4 regions of the Streptomyces sp. SudanB25_2051 genome follow, and region 3 is predicted to be linked to each of the others. Evidence: riboswitches for the same ligand, from Rfam matches in the RefSeq annotation. Region 3 holds a riboswitch; each other region holds the start of a gene.
What was found. Region 3 has a riboswitch for cyclic di-AMP ahead of ACSUPT_RS11225 (transglycosylase family protein). Riboswitches for the same ligand answer to the same signal wherever they lie in the genome.

Region 1: linked by a shared signal. The riboswitch ahead of ACSUPT_RS01825 (transglycosylase SLT domain-containing protein) and the one ahead of ACSUPT_RS11225 (transglycosylase family protein) in region 3 are both predicted to bind cyclic di-AMP.
Region 2: linked by a shared signal. The riboswitch ahead of ACSUPT_RS18455 (NlpC/P60 family protein) and the one ahead of ACSUPT_RS11225 (transglycosylase family protein) in region 3 are both predicted to bind cyclic di-AMP.
Region 4: linked by a shared signal. The riboswitch ahead of ACSUPT_RS28360 (C40 family peptidase) and the one ahead of ACSUPT_RS11225 (transglycosylase family protein) in region 3 are both predicted to bind cyclic di-AMP.

What each region holds. Positions count from the first base shown of each region.
Region 1 is NZ_OZ186787.1:412,128-414,305, reverse strand. It holds gene ACSUPT_RS01830 (vanadium-dependent haloperoxidase) at 1-624, opposite strand, end outside; cyclic di-AMP (ydaO/yuaA leader) riboswitch at 1,059-1,219, shown strand; gene ACSUPT_RS01825 (transglycosylase SLT domain-containing protein) at 1,223-2,011, shown strand.
Region 2 is NZ_OZ186787.1:4,079,627-4,081,804, reverse strand. It holds gene pcrA (DNA helicase PcrA) at 1-914, opposite strand, end outside; cyclic di-AMP (ydaO/yuaA leader) riboswitch at 1,213-1,362, shown strand; gene ACSUPT_RS18455 (NlpC/P60 family protein) at 1,371-2,178, shown strand, end outside.
Region 3 is NZ_OZ186787.1:2,543,339-2,545,516, forward strand. It holds gene ACSUPT_RS11225 (transglycosylase family protein) at 80-766, opposite strand; cyclic di-AMP (ydaO/yuaA leader) riboswitch at 770-940, opposite strand; gene ACSUPT_RS11230 (transglycosylase family protein) at 1,202-2,178, opposite strand, start outside.
Region 4 is NZ_OZ186787.1:6,460,998-6,463,175, forward strand. It holds gene ACSUPT_RS28355 (isopenicillin N synthase family dioxygenase) at 1-692, opposite strand, end outside; cyclic di-AMP (ydaO/yuaA leader) riboswitch at 1,135-1,309, shown strand; gene ACSUPT_RS28360 (C40 family peptidase) at 1,313-1,798, shown strand; gene ACSUPT_RS28365 (hypothetical protein) at 2,044-2,178, opposite strand, start outside.

The DNA of each region.
Region 1 (2,178 bases), 2.1 Mb from region 3:
CCGGAAGTGGTCGGGCCGCTCGATGAGCATCGGGCGCAGACGCCCCAGCCACGAACTGGTGAACGGCTGCTGCGCGGGCGGCGTGGGCCGCCACACCCCGAGGGCCGGCGAGGTGGTGAAGGGGACCTGGGCGCCGAAGCCGTCGTCCTTGCGCAGCGCGACCATGTGGGCCGCCGCGCGGCGGCCGAACTCCACGCCGGCCTTCTCGGCGGGCCCGTCCGGCACCTCGGCGAGCGAGGCGGCGTAGGCGCTCTCCAGCTTCGGCTCGGCCTGGGGGAAGTAGTGGAGCAGCACGTCGTGGGCGGCGGTCGCGGCGGCGGCCACGGAGGACGCCGAACCGGGCCCCCGCTCGCTCCAGCGGTACGGCTCGTAGCGGCCCTCGATGCCGACGACCGCGTTGTACATGCCCGCCGAGACGACGGCGTGCCAGACGGACGTCTCCGACGAGTTCGACTTGCCTTCCGGGTCGACGACCTCGCCCGTGAGCCGGGCCCAGTCGGCGATGACGGCGCCGGGCGCCGAGACGGCGGGTTCCGCCTGTGCGACGGACGCCGGGACCGCGGCGGCGGTGGCGGTCAGCCCCAGCAGCGCGGCTGCGGCGAGGAGGGTCCGGCGCGGTGACATCCTCAGTGGTGTTTTATGCACGATTTCGCCCCTGTTTGGTCAGTTTGCGACATCCTCACCCTCGCGGCCGGGGCGGGAACCGCAACCGCTGCCGGCGGGTCGCGCGCCCGTCCGGGCGCCGGGTCCACCCGAACGGAGGCGACTCCGGACCTATGTCTGATTTGGGGTGTTTGTGAGATTTGCCGACTGGTGGTCAATTGGCGCAATTTTGCGGTGTGGTGAGGGCAACGCCACCGCCGCCCGTAATCCGTGATGTCGGTCACGGCGGTCCGGAGGGGAAATCGCGCGTACGCCGCGCGGTGGTACGGAATTTCGCCGCCACCGGCCCCGGAAATGGATCTTCGCGGGAAATTCCCGGCCTTGTTCCGCCCCGCGGATGTCGTTTACGGTCACCGTCATTCCGGAGGGAACGCCGAATCCTGCCGCCTTCCGGGCTCCAGCACTCACACATTCACGCTCGGCAGGAGCGGGGGAACCAGGTAAGCCGCCGTTCCGGTCATCCGGAACGGCTTGGGGTGAAGTCGCGGGCGACCGCGGCCGGGCATCTCCAGCCCGAACCCGACAGCTCACCTCGCAGGCGTCGGAGAGGAAACGCCCCATGCCCGCACAGGGTAAGCACCGTCGCCCCAAGAGCAGCCGCCTCAGCCGTGGACTCGTCGTCGCGAGCACCGGCGGAGCCGCCCTCGCCCTGCCCCTGACCGGCGCGGCCACCGCCTCCGCCGCCCCGAGCGCGGCCCCCGCCGCGATCTCCGTCGCCGCCCAGGCGCCCGCCGCGGCGCCCGCCGCCGTCAAGGCCGCCAAGACCGTCACGCACACCGTGGTCGCCGGCGACACCCTTTCCGGCATCGCCGCCGAGCACTCCCTGAGCGGCGGCTGGAAGAAGCTCTACGCGGACAACAAGAACGCCATCGGTGACAACCCGTCACTCATCCGTCCGGGTCTGAAGCTCACCGTCGGCGCCAAGGCCCCGGCCGCGGCGAAGGCCGCCGCCGAGCGTTCCACGGCCGTCCGCGCCGACCGTTCCGCCGCCCGCACCGCCGTCGTCCAGACCGCCGTGAAGTCCTATGCCGACAACCTCGACGGCTGGATCAAGGAATCGCTGGACATCATGGCCCAGCGCGGAATTCCCGGCACTTACGAGGGAATTCACCGCAACATCATGCGCGAGTCCTCCGGAAATCCGCTCGCGATCAACAACTGGGACTCGAACGCCGCCGCCGGTACGCCCTCCAAGGGCCTCCTCCAGGTGATCGACCCCACGTTCCGCGCCTACCACGTGCCCGGTACGCCGTTCGACCCGTACGACCCGGTCGCCAACATCACGGCCGCGTGCAACTACGCCGCCGACCGGTACGGCTCCATCGACAACGTCAACGGCCCGTACTGACCCCGACCGCCCGCGGGGCACCCGACGCGCCGACCGACCGGCCCGCCGGGTGCCCCGCGGGCGCCGCGGCCTCCCCGGCGATACGGCCCCGCCGGGGGAGCGGGGCCGTACCACCGGGGACCGGCACGGCCCCGCCGGCCGGCGCGCCCCTGCCGTGGCACCGGCTC
Region 2 (2,178 bases), 1.5 Mb from region 3:
CCCGGCTGGCCGACCAGCTCGCGCACCAGCGTGTACTGCGCGTGGTTGGTGTCCTGGTACTCGTCGACGAGGACGTGGCGGAAGCGGCGGCGGTAGTGCTCGGCGACGTCGGGGAACGCCTGGAGCAGGTGGACCGTCGTCATGATGATGTCGTCGAAGTCCAGGGCGTTGGCCTCGCGCAGCCGCGCCTGGTACATCCGGTACGCCTCGGCGAGGGTCTTCTCGAAGCCGTCGGCCGCCTGGTCGGCGAAGGTCTCCTCGTCGATGAGCTCGTTCTTGAGGTTGGAGACCTTGGCGCTGAACGACTTCGGCGGATACCGCTTCGGGTCGAGGTCCAGATCGCGGCAGACCAGGGCCATCAGGCGCTTGGAGTCGGCGGCGTCGTAGATCGAGAACGACGAGGTGAAGCCGAGCTTCTTCGACTCGCGGCGCAGGATGCGCACGCACGCGCTGTGGAACGTCATGACCCACATGGCGTTCGCCCGCGGGCCGACGAGCTGCTCGACGCGCTCCTTCATCTCGCCCGCGGCCTTGTTGGTGAACGTGATCGCCAGTATCTGGCCGGGGTGCACATGGCGCGTGGCGAGGAGATGGGCGATGCGGTGGGTGAGCACCCGCGTCTTGCCGGAGCCCGCGCCGGCGACGATCAGCAGCGGCGTGCCGTGGTGGACGACGGCGGCGCGCTGCTGCTCGTTCAACCCGTCGAGCAGGGCCTCCGGGCTCACGACGGGGCGGGGCGAGCCGTCCCGGTAGTACGGGTCGCGGGCCGGGGGCACGTCGAACTTCCCCTCGAAGAGGTCGTACGGGACCTCCTCCGCGGCCGGGGGGACCTCGGAGTCCTCGGGCGGCGGGGGCTCCTCCGCGGGGTGGTTGCGGAGATCCGCCAGGAAGCTGTCGTCAAAGAGGCTGCTCATCGCCTACCGAGTCTAGGCGGCCCCACTGACAGGCCGGGCCGGAACGCGGACCCTCACGCTCAGCGACGCGGAAGCGACGGTGCGCGGGCGCACGGGTGCCGGCAGCGGCCGCGTACGGGTGAGGACGCCGGTTACGGCCAGGACACGGAAACGTATCGGGCATATCGCGCGACGTCCTTCACAGCCCCGCCGCGGGTTGGCTAGCGTGCTCGCACGAGCGGCCCGTCCCCCGTTTCGGCGACCCGCGCCGACCGGGCCGCCCCCGCCGAATCCGGCGCGCCGCCGCCTGCCCGCCCACGGCAGGCGCGCGCACCCTCCGGAGCCGGGGACCCACCCAGTACCACCGGGGTGAATCGGCTCACGCCGCTGCCGCGGCGGGGCCGTAGGGCACCTTCCGTTCGCGCCCGAACCCGTCAGCTAACCCGGTAGGCGGTCCATGGAAGGAGATGCCGAGCCTTGGCATCGCATCGCAAGCCGCGCAGCCGGAGCACCGCACGCATCATCGGTGCCCAGTCCCCCGCTGTCGGTTTCACCACGGCCGCCGTGGCGTCCGTGACCCTGCTGTCGGCGCAGAGCGCGGCCGCCGCTCCGGCGGCCGGTACGGCTCCGGCCGGCAAACCGAGCGTCGAGGAGGTCCAGCGGAAGGTCGACGACCTGTACCGGCAGGCCGGTACGGCGGCCGGCAGGAACCACCGGCCCGGGGACGCCGCGGGCGCGCAGCCGCGCGCGGTCGACGCGGCGCCGGCCGGGGCGCCGCGCACCCGTCCGGGGGCGCTCGGCCCGAGGGCGTCGCTGCCGCTCCCGGACGCTTCGACGGCGGCCGGGGACCGGGCCCGGCCGCTGGACCTGCCCGCGGAGCCGCGGGGGCGGGCGGGCGAGTACCCGGCCGGGCGGGCGGAGGCGGCGCCGGAGCGGCAGCCGGCCGACGCGCAGGCGTCGCTCCGGGCGGCGAAGCGGACCACGCGCGCGAAGCTCGCGGAGGCGCGGGCCGTGCTGCACCGGGTGACGGCCGGCGACCGGGAGCAGTTGCCGCCGGGGCCGGCGTGGGAGCGCACGGGTGCGGGTTCCGGCACGGAGGCCCTGCCGGGGGGCGCGTCCGGGGCGGTGGCCGGTCCGGACGCGAGCGCTCCCGCACCGGAGGGTGCGGAGGGCGCGACGCGGCTCTGCGGCGGCGCGGCGGGTACGGGCGGCGGCTCCTATGCCGCCAAGGCCGAGAAGGTGCTGGCGTTCGCCCGCGCGCAGCTCGGCAAACCGTACGTCCGCG
Region 3 (2,178 bases):
GCCCGGCCCCGGAGGGCGGGCGGCCCCGGGGGGCGGGCCGGGGGCGGGCCGGCTCAGGGGCGCCGGCCCGGTGGGCGGGTCAGCTCAGGTGGAGCTGCTGGCCCGGGTAGATGAGGTCGGCGTCGGCGACGATGTCCTTGTTCAGGTCGAACAGCTTCTTCCAGCCGCCCTTGACGTCCTTCGCGGCGGCGATGGTGCTGAGCGTGTCGCCGGCCTTGACCTTGTACTCGCCGTCGCCCTTCTCGACCTTCTCGCCGGTCGGGGTGGTGACGGTCTTCGACTCGGCCTTCGGCGCGGCGGCCTTCGGCTGCGCCGTCTCGGCCTTCGGCGCGGTGCGCTGCTCGCTGCGCGTGGTGGGCTGCTCGGCGGTGCGCTCGGGGGCGCCGCCGTACGGGGTGCTGGACAGGCCGACGCCGCAGGACGGCCAGGCGCCCTTGCCCTGGCCCGCGAGGACCTTCTCGGCGATGGCTATCTGCTGGGACTTGCTGGCCTTGTCGGCGGTGGGGGCGTACTGCGTGCCGCCGTACGCGGCCCAGGTGGAGGCCGAGAACTGCAGGCCGCCGTAGTAGCCGTTGCCGGTGTTGATGGACCAGTTGCCGCCGGACTCGCACTGCGCGACGCGGTCCCACTCGGCGGCGGTCGCGGCACTGGCGGACGTGGCGCCCATCAGCGGGGCGGCGACGGCCACACCGGTGATGCCGGCGAACGCGGCGAGACGGACGGCCTTGGACGGGCGACGGTGCTTTCCCTTGCCGGAATTCAGCATGGCGAATCTCCTCACCGACGCCTGCGAGGTGAGCTGTCGGGTTCGGGCCTGGTGAGTGCCCGGCCGCGCGCTGGTGGCGCGCGGCTTCACCCCTAGCCGGTCCGGCCGTCTCTCGACGGCAGGGCCCGGCGCTTACCTTGGGTCCCCCGCTCCTGCCTACGGCGCGTGATGCGTCGACTGTTCCCGTCGTCCGGCGGCAGGATTCGGCGTTACCGGTCGGACGGGGCCCGCGGTGGCGAGCGGTATCGACGGTAAGCACAGACCCATGCGGAGATCAAAGACGGACATCCCGGTCAATCCGCCCCTACGCGCCTGCCCCATAAGGGCGTTTGCGCAGGTAGGGGCGGAAACGGACGGACCGGGCGGCGCAGGGGCGCGAGTTGAGGCAAAGAGACTCTTGTCTCACTTCGAAGAAACGGACATTCCTGCCCGTAACTACCCCTCGTTCGCGCCCAGGTCGAGGCTCTGGCCAGGGAGGATGAGGTCGGGGTCGGTACCCACGGTCTCGCGGTTCGCGTCGTAGAGCGCCGTCCAGCCGCCGGGCAGCTCGTGGCTGTCCGCGATGGTCCAGAGGTTGTCGCCGGGCTGGACGGTGTACGTACCGTCCGGGGCGAGCCCGTCGCCCGTACGTGCCGTTCCGTCACCGCGCGAGGCGTGCCTGCCGGATTCGCGGCTCTCGGCCGGATTGCCCGTTCCGGTGGTCTCGTCGGTTCCGCCCGGAAGCGTCGGGACGGCCCCGGCTTCCTCCTTGGCGGGTTCGCCGCGGTGCTTGCCGGTGCCGGTCGCGGGGGTGCCCGTGCCGTCCTCGGCCGCGGAGGCGTCGCCGGGGGCGGTGGGGTCGGTGGAGGGGGCCGCGGGCGCGGTCGGGGAGGCCGTCGCGTCCGGGGTGGCGGGCGCGGTGGGCTCGCCGGGCAGGCCCGCCGCGCCGGAGCCCGTTGAGCCCTCGGTGCCGGCCGGGGCGTCGTCCGGCGTGGTGGGCTGCTCGTCCGGGGCCGGCTTGGCGGCTTCGCCGCCGGTGCCGGTGTCCGCGGTGGCGTCGGGCGTGGCGTCGGGGGCGGTCTCCGCCGGGGCGGATTCCTCGCCGGCGCCGCCGAGGTTCGCGATGGGCGCGCAGGTCTCCCAGGCGGCGGAGCCCTGGGCGGCGTAGACCTTCTCCGCGACGGCTATCTGCTCGGAGCGGCTGGCGAGGTCGGCGCGCGGCGCGTACGCCGTGCCTCCGTACGCCTGCCAGGTCTCCTGCGACAGCTGGAGGCCGCCGTAGTAGCCGTTGCCGAGGTCGGCACTCCACATGCCACCGGTCTCGCATTCGGCGACGCGGTCCCAGGTGGCGGCGTCGGCGGCGGACGCGGTGCCCGCGCCGAGCAGCGGCAGGGCGATCGCTGATCCGGTCACCCCCGCGGCGACGACGAGGG
Region 4 (2,178 bases), 3.9 Mb from region 3:
TCGCCGGACCGCACCTGCAGACCGCCCACCTCGTCCTGGAGCAGCAGCGTCAGAAAGCCGTAGTCCTTGTGCGCGCCCACCCCCTGGCCGTCCCCCTCCGGCGCCGAACCGGGGTAGCGGACGAGCTTGGTGTGCAGGTGCGGCCGCTCGGCGAACGCGTCGTCGAAGAAGTCGGCGGGCGCGCCCAGCGCGGTCAGCAGCTCCCGCAGCAGCCGGTGCGCCACGGCCGCGAGCCGGTCCTGCCAGTCGAGGACGGCCGTGCGCAGTTCCGGCAGCGCCGCGGGCCACTGGTTGGGCCCCTCCAGCCACAGGTACGCCGGGTCGTCCGGGCCCACCGCGGGAGCGGGGCGTTCGGCGCCCACGTCCAGCTGGTCGCGCCAGTCGGAACGGCCGCCGGTCAGCTCGTGCCCGACGCGCGTGTAGCCCCGGAAGTGCGGCGAGTTCAGATTGCTGAGCGCCAGCCGGTCGGCCTCGGGCAGTGCGAAGAACGCCCTGGTCAGCTCCATGATCCGGGCGATCTCCCGCTCGCTGACACCATGCCCGGTCAGATGCAGGAACCCCACGTCGCGGGCCGCGGCGAGCAAGTCCCGGTGGAACGCCTCGCGGGTGCGCGGGTCGTCGGCGGCGGACAGGTCGATGACGGGCAGGACCGGGGCGGCGGAGGGGGCGGCGGTGGCGGTCGTGGCAGGCATGGTGTGGCTTCCGTTTCGCGTGTGACGAGGCCCTGCTGCCCGAGGATGACGGGAACGCGGCGTACGGAAGGCTCCGGCGGGAGTGTGCCGGGAGGGTGCGTCGCTGCAGGACCGGTGGAGAGGTGGAGAAGGGGAGAAGTCAGTCCTGGCGCAGACAGCTCATGGTCGTGACGCGCACGTAGTCGACGTGTCGGCGCATCACGAGAAGAGTCACCCGGACAGGGTAACGCGCCGCGATCACGAGCGCTCCGAGACGTCCGCCACACACCCCGCGGACACCCCTCCGCAACCCTTCGGCCATCCGCGACACGCCGATCCGGCCAACGGTGAGGAGTCTCACAAAATGCCGATTCCGTTCGAAGATCCCTCCCGAAATGGGTCAAGATCCTTGACGACGACAAGCCCTCGCCGCCGTGGCGAGGCGGTCCGGGCGGACGCCGAGTCCTGCCGCCGTCCGGATCTGGTCGACACGAAGTGGATCGGCAGGAGTGGAGGACCCAGCAGTACGGGACGTGCCCGCCAGGGCCGTTCCTTGGGGTGAAGCCGCGTCAGCGGCCGGGCAACTTCGCAGCCCGAACCCGACAGGTCATCCTTCGCAGGCGGATGACGAAGGGTTGCGCATGACCGCGCAGAATCACGTTCCGTCCAAGCTGTCCCGGACCGGCGCCGTCTCGGCGCTGACCGTCGCCGCCCTCGCCGGCACCCTGCTGGCACCGGGGGCCACCCCCGAGGCGCAGGCGCAGACGGCAGGTCCGTCGTACGCGACGAAGGCCCTCAACGTGGCCGCGTCGAAGAAGGGCTCCCCCTACAAGTACGGGGCCGCCGGGCCGACCCGGTTCGACTGCTCCGGCCTGACGCTGTATGCCTACAAGAAGGCCGGCAAGAACCTGCCGCGCACCGCGCAGCAGCAGTACAACAAGACACGCCACATCTCGGCGTCCAGCCTCCGCAAGGGCGACCTGGTGTTCTTCCACTCCGGCGGCCGGGTGTACCACGTCGGCATCTACGCCGGCAGCAACCGCATCTGGCACTCCCCGAAGGCCGGCTCCGTGGTCAAGCTGGAGCGGCTCTGGACCAGCAAGGTCCTGTTCGGCCGGGTCCGCTGAGACCCCGCGGGGCATGCTCGGTGCCCCGGGTGGCGCCGTGCCGGTATCCCGGACCGCCACCCAGGGCCTGACGGCCGGACAGGCCAGCGCCCTTGTCTCGAACCTGACCGGCCGCCAGGCCCAGGACCCGGCCCCGGACCGGCCCGCGAGGGCTCCGGCACATGAAGTCCCGCCCATGAGTGTGCCCCCGGACCATCATGTCCGGGGGCACGCTTCGAGGGCCGCCTCCGAGGGGTGGGCGGGTCCTACAGTCCCGGCACCAGTCCGAGCACGGGCGCCACCGGGGCGACGACCTGCCGCAGCTGCCCCAGCTGCTGCACGCCGCTGAGCCCGCCGAACTGCTCGGTCACCTTCGGCACCTGGTGGCGGTGGTCCTCGTC